DNA from 2 places in the Streptomyces coeruleofuscus genome. Region 1 is predicted to be linked to the other one. Evidence: riboswitches for the same ligand, from Rfam matches in the RefSeq annotation. Region 1 holds a riboswitch; the other holds the start of a gene.
The links. Region 1 has a riboswitch for glycine ahead of gcvT (glycine cleavage system aminomethyltransferase GcvT). Riboswitches for the same ligand answer to the same signal wherever they lie in the genome.

Region 1 (5,670 bases):
TCGTGCAGGGGTGTGTTCAGGACGGACATACGGCTACGACTCCTCAGCCGGCTGAGAACGCGGTGTACTCGTCGGCGGAGAGCAGGTCGCCCGGCTCGTCCGTGACCCGCACCTTGAACAGCCAGCCGCCCTCGAAGGGGGCCGAGTTCACCAGCGACGGGTCGTTCACGACGTCCTCGTTGACCTCGGTGACCTCACCGGAGACGGGGGAGTAGAGGTCGGACACCGACTTGGTCGACTCCAGCTCGCCGCAGGTCTCGCCCGCGGACACGGAGTCACCGACCTCGGGGAGCTGGACGAAGACCACGTCGCCGAGCGCGTTGGCCGCGTGCTCCGTGATGCCGACCGTCGCGACGCCGTCCTCGGCGGCCGACAGCCACTCGTGCTCCTTGCTGTAACGCAGCTGCTGGGGGTTGCTCATGGCCTGGATTCTCCTGTACGCGCGGGAGTGCTTTGTTGACGGGGGGACTGCTGTGAGCTGGAACGACGGACCACGGGAACGCTTGCCGCGGCCCCGGGCCAGTGTCTACTTCTGCCGCTTGTAGAACGGCAGCGCCACGACCTCGTACGGCTCGTGACTGCCCCGGATGTCCACGCCCACGCCGGGCGTGCCGGGCGCTGCGTGCGCGGCGTCGACGTACGCCATCGCGATCGGCTTGCCGAGGGTGGGGGAGGGGGCGCCGGAGGTGACCTCGCCGATCACCTCGCCGCCGGCCACGACCGCGTACCCGGCGCGCGGGACCCGGCGGCCCTCGGCGACGAGCCCGACCAGGACGCGCGGCGGGTTCTGCTCGGCGCGGGCGGCGGCCTCCCGCAGGGCCTCGCGCCCCACGAAGTCGCCCTCCTTCTCGAACTTCACCACGCGGCCGAGCCCGGCGTCGAAGGGCGTCAGGGAGGTGCTCAGCTCGTGCCCGTACAGCGGCATGCCCGCCTCAAGGCGCAGCGTGTCGCGGCAGGACAGTCCGCAGGGGACCAGTCCGGCGCCCTCGCCCGCCTTGGTCAGGGCCTGCCACAGCTCGACCGCGTGCTCCGGCTTCACGAACAGCTCGAAGCCGTCCTCGCCGGTGTAGCCGGTGCGGGCGATCAGGGCCGGGACGCCCGCGACCGTGCCCGGCAGACCGGCGTAGTACTTCAGCCCGTCGAGGTCGGCGTCGGTGAGGGACTTCAGGATCCCCGGGGACTGGGGCCCCTGCACGGCGATCAGCGCGTAGGCGTCCCGGTCGTCGCGCACCTCGGCGTCGAAGCCAGCGGAACGTTCCGCCAGGGCGTCCAGCACGACCTGGGCGTTGGAGGCGTTGGCGACGACCATGTACTCGGTCTCGCCCAGCCGGTAGACGATCAGGTCGTCGAGGATGCCGCCGTCGGCCCGGCAGATCATGGTGTACCGGGCGCGGCCGGGCTTGACGCCGCCGATGTTGCCCACCAGGGCGTGGTCGAGGAGGGCGGCGGCCTGCGGACCGGTGACGGTGATCTCCCCCATGTGGGAGAGGTCGAACAGCCCGGCCTTCGTGCGCACGGCGTTGTGCTCGTCGCGCTCGGAGCCGTAGCGCAGGGGCATGTCCCAGCCGGCGAAGTCGGTCATCGTCGCGCCGAGCGAACGATGCAGGGCATCGAGCGCGGTGTGGCGGAGTTCTCCTGTGCTGCTCATCGGTCGGTCGTCTCCCAGGGCAATGGGGGTACCTCCCGCGCGAGCTCGTTCGAGCGTGGGGGAGGGCGAGGTCGTTCCTCCCCATCTGTCATCGGAACCTGAGAGGTTCGCCATGAAGGGACATGGCTTGCACCTTGGGTGGGACCACCGAGGACGGCGGCCCGCTTTTCAGATGTGCCTCGCCCGCGCGGTAACGGGGCCTGAGAGATTCAAGGGAGGGACTTGCTCCTTCGGCGCCCCAGCGTCAGTGGTGCTGGGGACTCTCCCGCGCGGATTCAAACGGCCGGTATGCAGTTGGCGCGCACATCATTGCACGCATCGTCGCGGGGTGGCAGGGGCACCACCCTGTAGCAGGCCTGTTGCAGGAAGAGGACTAAAACCAGAGACATCGGGCATTACCTTCTCTTTACACTCGGCGGGGATGGGACTCCACACCTGGCCCCAGGGGAGGACGATCACGGTGAACAGGACCACCGCGTACGCCACGACATCGGGCGTCGCGCTGCCCGAGCAGCCGGCCGCTCCGGCACGGGCGGCCTGCGGCCCGCTGCCGGTGCCGGTCGTCCGCGATCTGCGCGAGCGCGCCGGCCGCAGCCCGCACGCGCTGCTCTTCGGCCCCCGCGACCTCGTCGTGGTCACGGGCCTGCCCGGCAGCGGCAAGTCCACGCTGATGCGGCGCACCGTGCCCGGCCGGCGCATCGACTCCCAGGACACCCGCGACCGCTGGGACGGCCGCATGCCGCGCCTCCTGCCGTACGCGGTCTACCGGCCGCTCGTCCGCCTCGCCCACTACACCGGGCTGCGCCGCGCCCTGCGCACCGGAGAGGGCGTCGTCGTGCACGACTGCGGCACCCAGGCCTGGGTCCGCCGCTGGCTGGCCCGCGAGGCGCGCCGCCGGGGCGGCGCCCTGCATCTGCTCATGCTCGACGTCACCCCCGAGGAGGCCCTGGCCGGCCAGCGCGACCGCGGCCGCGGTGTCTCGCGGTACGCGTTCCTGCGCCACCGCGCGGCGACCACCCGTCTGCTGCGCGCCGTGGAGCGGGGCGAACTGCCCGCCGGCTGCGGTTCGGCGATCCTCGTCGACCGGGACGCGGCGGACACCCTGCGCCGGATCGGGTTCACCGGCTGACCGCGGGCGGCCGGGGAGACGCTAGCCTTTTGAGCCACAGCAGTGGTTCCAGGCAGGCGGTAGGCAGATGGACTTCCCGGCGGACTTCTCCGCGGACTTCCCGGCGCACACGCAGACCCACCCGCACGGCGGATGGCCAGGCAACGAACTGGAGGAGGTGCTCTCGGCCTCCCTCGGCGCCGGGCCGTCGGCCGGCGGGCGGATCGTCGAGGTGCTCGGCCGGAGTTTCGTCTGGGTCCCCCTGCCGAGCGGCGGCGGCCCGCAGAGCGGCCCCCTCGACCTGCCCGGCATCGAGATCGAGGGCCAGGCGTACGTACCGGTGTTCAGCTCCGAGGAGCAGTTCCGCCAGGTCGTCGGCTCCCACATGTCGTACACCATCGCGCCCGCCGTGGAGTTCGCCCGCGGTCTGCCCCCGCACGCCGGGATAGCCGTCAACCCGGGCGGCGTGGTCGGCATACCGCTCCCGCCGCCCGCCGTGGCCGAGCTCTGCCGGGCCGGCCGGACCCCCCTGGACGGCCCCGCGAGCGGCGGCCGGGTCCGCCTCTTCGAGCCCGACTGGCAGGACGACCCGGTGGACTTCCTCGCCGCCGCCTCCGCCGAGTTCGAGGCGATCGGCGTCGTCGTCACCGCCCGCCGCTGCCTCGCCGCGATCGAGACCGCCGACCCGGTGATGTTCGTGGGCGTCGAACTCTCCCAGTGGGAAGGCGACCTGCGGGCCCTCCCCCTGGACGCCCTGTCCCGGGCCGTGACCGGTTCCCCGGCCCCGTGGCCGGTCAACCTGGTCCTCCTGGACGTGGCGGAGGACCCCGTGGGCGCGTGGATGCGGGAGCGAGTGCGCCCGTTCTACCAAAGGGTTCACTAGCAGATCTTTCACAGGGTTCACCGGCAGACGCTCCCAGGAGTGAGGCACGCGACCGGTCACGGCCCGACCCGCACCCGCAGGACGAGGCAAGTCCCGAGTCGGCGGGCGGGCTTAAGCTAGGTCACGGTCGAGGCGTTGTACGAAGGGGCGGTAAAGGTGAGCGCGAGCGGCACGGCCGCGGCCGGACAGGTCGAGCACATGCTGCGCCAGGTCACGCCCGGGCGTTACGACGCCTACGAGGCACTCCTGCGCGCGCTCGCGACCCCGCACTCCGGCCAGATCTGGATGCTCCTCTGGCACGGCCAGGCGGGCTCCCCCGACGCCCAGTACGGGAACATGGAGGTCGACGGCTACGGCTACGCCCCCTGTGTGACCTCCGCCCAGGAACTCTCGGCCAGCGGCTGGAACCGCAGTTACGAGGTGGTCGACGGAGTCGACGTCGCCCGCGCCCTCTACCCCGACCACTACGGCCTCTGGCTCAACCCGCACGCCCCCGGCGGCGGCGTCGGCATCCCCTGGCTCGACCTGCGCCGGATCGCCACGGGCCTGGACCGCCAGCCCGCCGGCCCGCTGCGGCTGTCCGAACCCGCCATCGAGATCCCGCAGTTCTACGCCCTGCTCGCGCAGAACGCCCACCGCACCCCGGCCGTCCGCTCGCTGCGCCGGGCCTGGGTGCAGCCCGCGCTGGGCGCGCCGTATCTCGCCATCGGACTGGATGTGTACGACACCTCCCCGCCGGCCGTGGATTCCGTGCGCGCGATGATGCAGCAGTCCCTCGGTGCCGTGCCGGACGGGCTGCCCGTCTCCACCGTCGCCATGTCCGACGAACACGACCCGGTCGCCATGTGGCTGCGCAAGAGCGCCCGCCCCTTCTACGACCGTGAGGCCCACGCCACGGCCCCCGTCCAGGCCCCGGCCTCCGGCTACGGCTTCCCCCCGGCCCAGGGCAGGTACTGACCCGGCCCGCACCGGCCGTTGCCGCACCGGCCGTCGCCGCCCGGTCGGCCGGCCCGCGGGAGCAGGCGCTTTGCCCGCAATGCGCAGGTTTCAACGCCATATCGTCCGGACCACGTGCCCGCGTGTCCGGATAACGGAATCCCCCAGTCGGCATCACGGTTGCGCATACTTTCTCCACCAGGCCTGGCGTGTGATCGTGAGCGCGTTGAAGACTCGCCTCTCAGGCGCGAGGCCGTCGATCCTGTGAGCGATACCAAGCGAGGGATCGGCCTGACGGTGGCCGCACCATCTGCGGACGCCACGCCATAGCCAAAGTGGATAAAGCCGCCGAAAACGGTGGGCAAGGGGGCCGGTAACCACCGGCGAGAAGGGGCAGGGCACTTGTGACGGCACCGATCGAGACCACCGGATCGCAGGCCGAGGCCCAGCCGGAGGCCGTGCTGGCGGGTGTGAAGTCCCAGAACATCGAGGGCCGGTCTCTCGGGCAGATCGCCTGGACCCGCTTCAAGCGCGACAAGGTGGCGGTGGCGGGCGGCGTCGTCGTCGTGCTGCTCATCCTGACGGCCGCCCTGTCCCGCCCGCTGCAGTCGCTGCTGGGCCTCGACCCCAACGCCTTCCACCAGGACCTCATCGACCCCAACACCACGCTGCCCAAGGGCGACTTCGGCGGCATGAGCTGGGACCACCCGCTCGGTGTGGAGCCGAAGTTCGGGCGTGACATCTTCGCCCGCATCCTGGAGGGCTCCTGGGTCTCCCTCGTCGTCGCCTTCGGAGCGACGGTGCTGTCCAATGTGATCGGCACCGTGCTCGGCCTGATCGCGGGCTACTACGGCGGGCGCGTCGACGCGGTCATCAGCCGGCTCATGGACACCTTCCTCGCCTTCCCGCTGCTGCTCTTCGCCATCGCCATCTCGGCGACGCTCCAGGGCGGCGCCTTCGGGCTCGAGGGCCTCCCGCTGCACATCCTCGTGCTGATCTTCGTCATCGGCTTCTTCAACTGGCCCTACATGGGCCGCATCGTCCGCGGCCAGACGCTGGCGCTGCGCGAGCGGGAGTTCGTCGACGCCTCCCGGG
Region 2 (5,670 bases), on a different contig from region 1:
GCACCTCGCCGGACGAGGTCCACGCCCTGCTCCAAGGGGGCCAGGGCGTCTTCGGGATCGCCGTGGGCGTGGTGTGGCGGGATGTCGAGAGCGCACTGTCCCAGCTGCACGGGGAGCGGATCGACACCGGCGAGACGCTGGTCGGGTCCAACCCGGGGGACGAGCTGGCGCGGCGGCGGAACCGGGCCGTCTGAGCGTCCGGCGGTGCGGTGCCCCTGCGGTCGTTGCGAGCGGGACGCTTCCGCGCCGGACTGAAAGCGGTTTCCCCGGAGGCGTCGGGGCGGTTGTCCGGGCGTTGTCAGTGGCGTAGGGCAGCATCGGAGATGTGAGAACCGCGCCCACGATCCTGCATCTCGACATGGATGCCTTCTTCGCCTCGGTGGAGCAGGCGTCCAAGCCGAGTCTGCGCGGGAAGGCCGTCGTCGTGGGCGGGCTGGGGCCGCGGGGCGTCGTGGCCACGGCGTCGTACGAGGCCAGGGTCTTCGGTGTGCATTCGGCGATGCCTATGGGGCAGGCCAGGCGACTCGCGCCCAACGCCGCGTATCTCGTGCCGCGCTTCGGCTTCTACAAGGCGATCAGCGAGCGGGTGATGGAGCTGCTGCGGGTGTTGTCGCCGCTGGTGGAGCCGCTGAGCCTGGACGAGGCGTTCGTGGACCTGGAGGCCGGGGGAGCGGCCTGGGACGAGCAGTCGGCGCGGCTGGTCGGGGCGCGGCTGCGCGCGGACATACGCGCCGTCACGGGGCTCACGGGCTCGGTCGGGCTCGCCGCCTCCAAGATGCTGGCGAAGATCGCCTCGGAGCAGGCCAAGCCCGACGGGCTGGTGGTGATCGAGCCGGGGACCGAGCGGGCGATGCTGGGGCCCATGTCGGTGCGGACACTGCCGGGGGTCGGGCCGGCGACGGGCGACCATCTGCGCCGGGCCGGGATCACCACGATCGAGGAGATCGTCGAGGCGGGCGAGGACGAACTGGTCCGGCTGCTGGGGAAGTCGCACGGGCACGGCCTGTACGCCATGGCGCTCGCGCGGGACGACCGGCCGGTGGTGGCGGAGCGGGAGGCGAAGTCGGTGTCGGTCGAGGACACCTACGACGTGGACATCCACGACCGGGTGCGGGTCGGTCTCGAGGTGCAGCGGCTCGCCGACCGGTGCGTGCGGCGGCTGCGCGGGGCCGGCCTGTCCGGGCGAACGATCGTGCTGAAGGTGCGGCGGTACGACTTCTCGACGCTCACCCGGTCCGAGACGCTGCGCGGTCCGACGGACGATCCCGCGGTGATCCGCGAGGCGGCGGCCCGGTTGCTCGACTCGGTCGACACGACGGGCGGTGTGCGGCTGCTCGGAGTGGGTGTCAGCGGGCTCGCCGACTACACCCAGGAGGATCTCTTCGCGCAGGCGGCGGGGGAGCGGACGGAGGCGCGGGGGCCCGTCGAGGAGCCTGCCGCGGCGCCGGCCGAGGAGCAGCCGGCGCTCGCCGAGCGGCGGTGGCCCGCCGGGCACGACGTGCGGCACGCCGCGTTCGGGCACGGGTGGGTGCAGGGCAGCGGTCTGGGGCGGGTCACCGTGCGGTTCGAGACGCCCGGCTCGGAGCCCGGGCGGGTGCGCACCTTCCGGGTCGACGATCCGGATCTGGAGCCCGCGGATCCATTGCCGTTGGTTTTATCGAGACCGGAGGGCGGCCGCGGGCCGGAGGGCGGGTCCGGAGCTGTGGGGCTGCGGTCCGCCGCTCCTTAGACGGCTGGACGGCCGGGCGGCTTGGCTGGAGGGCTTGGCGGTGCTTCAAGCCGTCTCGTCCGTGCCTGCCAGTTTGCCGAAGTCGTGGTCCGCGAGCGGGGTAGGTGCGGCGACGTCCAGGCCGTAGTGGTGGTAGAGCTGGAGTTCCTGTTCCGGGGACAGGTGGCGGCCCACGCCGAAATCGGGGGCGTCCTTGATCAGGGCGCGCTCGAAGGGCACGTGAAGGGCGCCGTCGATCAGCTCACTCGGCTCGAGTGGGACGAAAGCGTCCCGGCTGAACAAGCCGGTCCGTATGGCCGCCCACTCCGGTTCGCCGGTGGCGTCGTCGAGGTAGACCTCGTCGATCGTGCCGATCCTGGTTCCGTTGCGGTCGAACGCCTTGCGGCCGATCAGGTTGCGCGGATCGATATCGGTTCGCACGGGCCCTCCACGTGGTCGCAACTCATCCGTAAACACCACAAAACGGCACAATCGGGGAGGCGGCCACTCGAAGGTACGTGCGTTGGCCGCGCTGGTACGCTGGCAGCGGCTGCTGACCCCGTGCGGGAGAGTCCTCCAGACACCATCGGAGGCGCCGAAGGAGCAAATCCTCCCCGGAATCTCTCAGGCTCACGTACCGCACGGACGAGGTCACTCTGGAAAGCAGAGCGGGTGTCGACGGCTTCCGCTCTCACCGACGGTGAAAGCCGGAGGCCTTCGGGCGATCCGGTGAAGCTCTCAGGTCGAGATGACAGAGGGGGAGGCCGTTCGGGTACCCGTGCCGTGGTGCCCCTCGAAGGTCGTGTCGACCAGGAGGCCTCCGTAATGACCGCCCACCGCATTCCGCTCTCCGAGCTCGAAGAGGCAGTTCCCTTCGAGCAGCGCCACATCGGCCCCGACCACGAGGCCCGCGCCAAGATGCTCGCGCAGGTCGGCTACGGCTCGCTGGACGAGCTCACGGCCGCAGCGGTCCCGGCCGTGATCAAGAGCGCCGAGGCGCTGGACCTGCCGGGTGCCCGCAGCGAGGCCGAGGTGATCGCCGAGCTGCGCTCCCTCGCCGACCGCAACCAGGTCCTCGACTCCATGATCGGGATCGGGTACCACGGCACCTTCACGCCGCCGGTCATCATGCGCAACGTCATGGAGAACCCGGCCTGGTACACGGCCTACACGCCGTACCAGCCGGAGATCTCGCAGGGACGGCTCGAGGCGCTGCTCAACTTCCAGACCATGGTCGCCGACCTGACCGGACTGCCGACATCCGGTGCCTCGCTGCTCGACGAGGGCACCGCGGCCGCCGAGGCCATGGCGTTGTCGCGGCGGCTCGGCAAGAACAAGAGGGGCCTGTTCCTGGTCGACGCGGACGCGCTGCCGCAGACCATCGCCGTCATCCAGACCCGGGCCGAGCCGGCCGGCGTCGAGGTAGTCGTCGCCGACCTCGGCGAGGGCATCCCCGCCGGAATCGCCGACCGCGAGATCAACGGCGTGCTGATCCAGTACCCGGGCGCCTCCGGAGCCGTACGGGACATCAAGCCGGTCATCGACCAGGCGCACGAGCTCGGGGCGCTCGTCACCGTCGCCGCCGATCTGCTCGCGCTGACGCTGCTGAAGTCGCCCGGTGAGCTCGGCGCGGACATCGCCGTCGGGACGACGCAGCGCTTCGGTGTGCCGATGGGCTTCGGCGGTCCCCACGCCGGCTACATGGCGGTCCAGGAGAAGATGGCGCGCAGCCTGCCCGGGCGGCTCGTCGGCGTGTCCGTGGACGCCGACGGGAACAGGGCGTACCGGCTGGCTCTCCAGACGCGTGAGCAGCACATTCGCCGCGAGAAGGCCACCAGCAACATCTGCACAGCCCAGGTGCTGCTCGCCGTCATGGCCGGCATGTACGCCGTCTACCACGGCCCGGAGGGCCTGAAGGGCATCGCGCGGCGCACCCACCGGTACGCCACGGTTCTCGCCGCCGGACTCGCGAACGGCGGGGTCGAGGTCGTGCACGGCTCCTACTTCGACACGCTGACCGTGCGCGTCGAGGGCCGGGCCGCCGACGTCGTGGCCGCCGCGCGGGAGAACGGAGTCAACCTCCGTCTCGTCGACGCCGACCACGTCTCGATCGCCTGCGACGAGACCACCACGCGGGCCCAGCTGCGTGCCGTATGGGCCGCCTTCGGTGTCGAGGGGGTCATCGAGGCGCTGGACGCGGCCACCGAGGACGGGCTTCCCGGCGCGCTGCTGCGGACCGACGAGTACCTGACGCACCCCGTCTTCCACCAGCACCGCTCCGAGACGGCCATGCTGCGCTACCTGCGCCGGCTGGCCGACCGCGACTACGCGCTCGACCGGGGCATGATCCCGCTGGGCTCCTGCACCATGAAGCTCAACGCGACCACGGAGATGGAGCCGGTCACCTGGCCCGAGTTCGGGCAGCTGCACCCCTTCGCGCCCGCCGAGCAGGCCGGGGGCTACCTCACGCTCATCCACGAGCTGGAGGACCGTCTCGCCGAGGTCACCGGGTACGACAAGGTGTCCCTCCAGCCGAACGCCGGGTCGCAGGGCGAGCTGGCCGGTCTGCTCGCCGTACGCGGGTACCACCGGGCCAACGGGGACGAGCAGCGCACGGTGTGCCTGATCCCGTCGTCCGCGCACGGGACCAACGCCGCCAGCGCGGTGATGGCGGGCATGAAGGTCGTAGTCGTGAAGACCGCCGAGGACGGCGAGATCGACGTCGAGGACCTGCGGGCGAAGATCGAGCAGTACCGCGACGAGCTGTCGGTGCTGATGATCACCTACCCGTCCACCCACGGTGTGTTCGAGGAGCACGTCGCCGACATCTGCGCGCAGGTGCACGAGGCGGGCGGGCAGGTCTACGTCGACGGGGCCAACCTCAACGCGCTCGTGGGGCTCGCCAAGCCGGGGCACTTCGGCGGTGACGTCTCGCACCTGAACCTGCACAAGACCTTCTGCATCCCGCACGGCGGCGGTGGTCCCGGCGTCGGTCCGGTGGCGGTGCGTGAGCACCTCGCGCCGTACCTGCCCAACCACCCGCTCCAGCCCGAGGCGGGCCCGGAGACGGGGGTCGGCCCCATCTCCGCGGCACCGTGGGGTTCCGCCGGGATCCTGCCGATCTCCTGGGCGTACGTCCGGCTCATGGGCGGCGAGGGGCTGAAGCGGGCCACGCAGGTCGCGGTGCTCAGCGCCAACTACATCGCCAAGCGGCTGGAGCCGCACTACCCCGTGCTCTACACCGGTCCCGGCGGGCTCGTCGCGCACGAGTGCATCATCGACCTGCGGCCGCTGACCAAGGCGACCGGTGTGAGCGTCGACGACGTCGCCAAGCGGCTGATCGACTACGGCTTCCACGCGCCGACGATGTCGTTCCCGGTGGCCGGGACGCTGATGATCGAGCCGACCGAGTCGGAGGACCTGGCCGAGCTGGACCGGTTCTGCGAGGCGATGATCGCCATCCGGGCGGAGATCGAGAAGGTCGGCTCCGGAGCGTGGCCCGCTGACGACAACCCGCTGCGGGGCGCCCCGCACACCGCCGGGACGCTCGCCGGGGACTGGGAGCACGCCTACAGCCGTGAGGAGGCCGTCTTCCCGGCCGGGGTCTCGGTCGCCGACAAGTACTGGCCGCCGGTGCGCCGGATCGACCAGGCCTTCGGTGACCGGAACCTGGTCTGCTCCTGCCCGCCGCTGGACGCGTACGAGGACTGACCTGCCGGATCGGTCGCAGGGGAGGGGCTCCGCGGTGCGGGGCCCCTCCCGTCATTCGGCGGCGAGGGACACCTCGGTCGACTTGATCAGGGCGACGACGGGGGTCCCCGCCGACAGGGCGAGGTCGTCGGCGGCGTCCCTGGTGATCGCGGCGGTCAGCTCGCCGCCCTCGACGGTGACCCGGACGGACGCCATGGCGTCGCCGGTCGCGATGTCCGTGACCGTGCCGGGGAGCCGGTTGCGGATGGACA

Region 2: it holds a riboswitch for glycine, as region 1 does, so the genes downstream of both, gcvP (aminomethyl-transferring glycine dehydrogenase) here and gcvT (glycine cleavage system aminomethyltransferase GcvT) in region 1, are expected to answer to the same signal.

Annotation. Positions count from the first base shown of each region.
Region 1 is NZ_BAAASE010000011.1:283,181-288,850, reverse strand. Features, by position in the region: gene glyA (serine hydroxymethyltransferase) at 1-29, opposite strand, end outside; gene gcvH (glycine cleavage system protein GcvH) at 44-421, opposite strand; gene gcvT (glycine cleavage system aminomethyltransferase GcvT) at 527-1,648, opposite strand; glycine riboswitch at 1,724-1,826, opposite strand; glycine riboswitch at 1,827-1,926, opposite strand; gene ABFX81_RS34930 (AAA family ATPase) at 2,109-2,777, shown strand; gene ABFX81_RS34925 (enhanced serine sensitivity protein SseB C-terminal domain-containing protein) at 2,845-3,639, shown strand; gene ABFX81_RS34920 (enhanced serine sensitivity protein SseB C-terminal domain-containing protein) at 3,796-4,596, shown strand; gene ABFX81_RS34915 (ABC transporter permease subunit) at 4,980-5,670, shown strand, end outside.
Region 2 is NZ_BAAASE010000005.1:867,141-872,810, reverse strand. Features, by position in the region: gene ABFX81_RS23405 (MerR family transcriptional regulator) at 1-194, shown strand, start outside; gene ABFX81_RS23400 (DNA polymerase IV) at 326-1,729, shown strand; gene ABFX81_RS23395 (PRC-barrel domain-containing protein) at 1,775-2,149, opposite strand; glycine riboswitch at 2,263-2,358, shown strand; gene gcvP (aminomethyl-transferring glycine dehydrogenase) at 2,534-5,419, shown strand; gene ABFX81_RS23385 (TOBE domain-containing protein) at 5,471-5,670, opposite strand, start outside.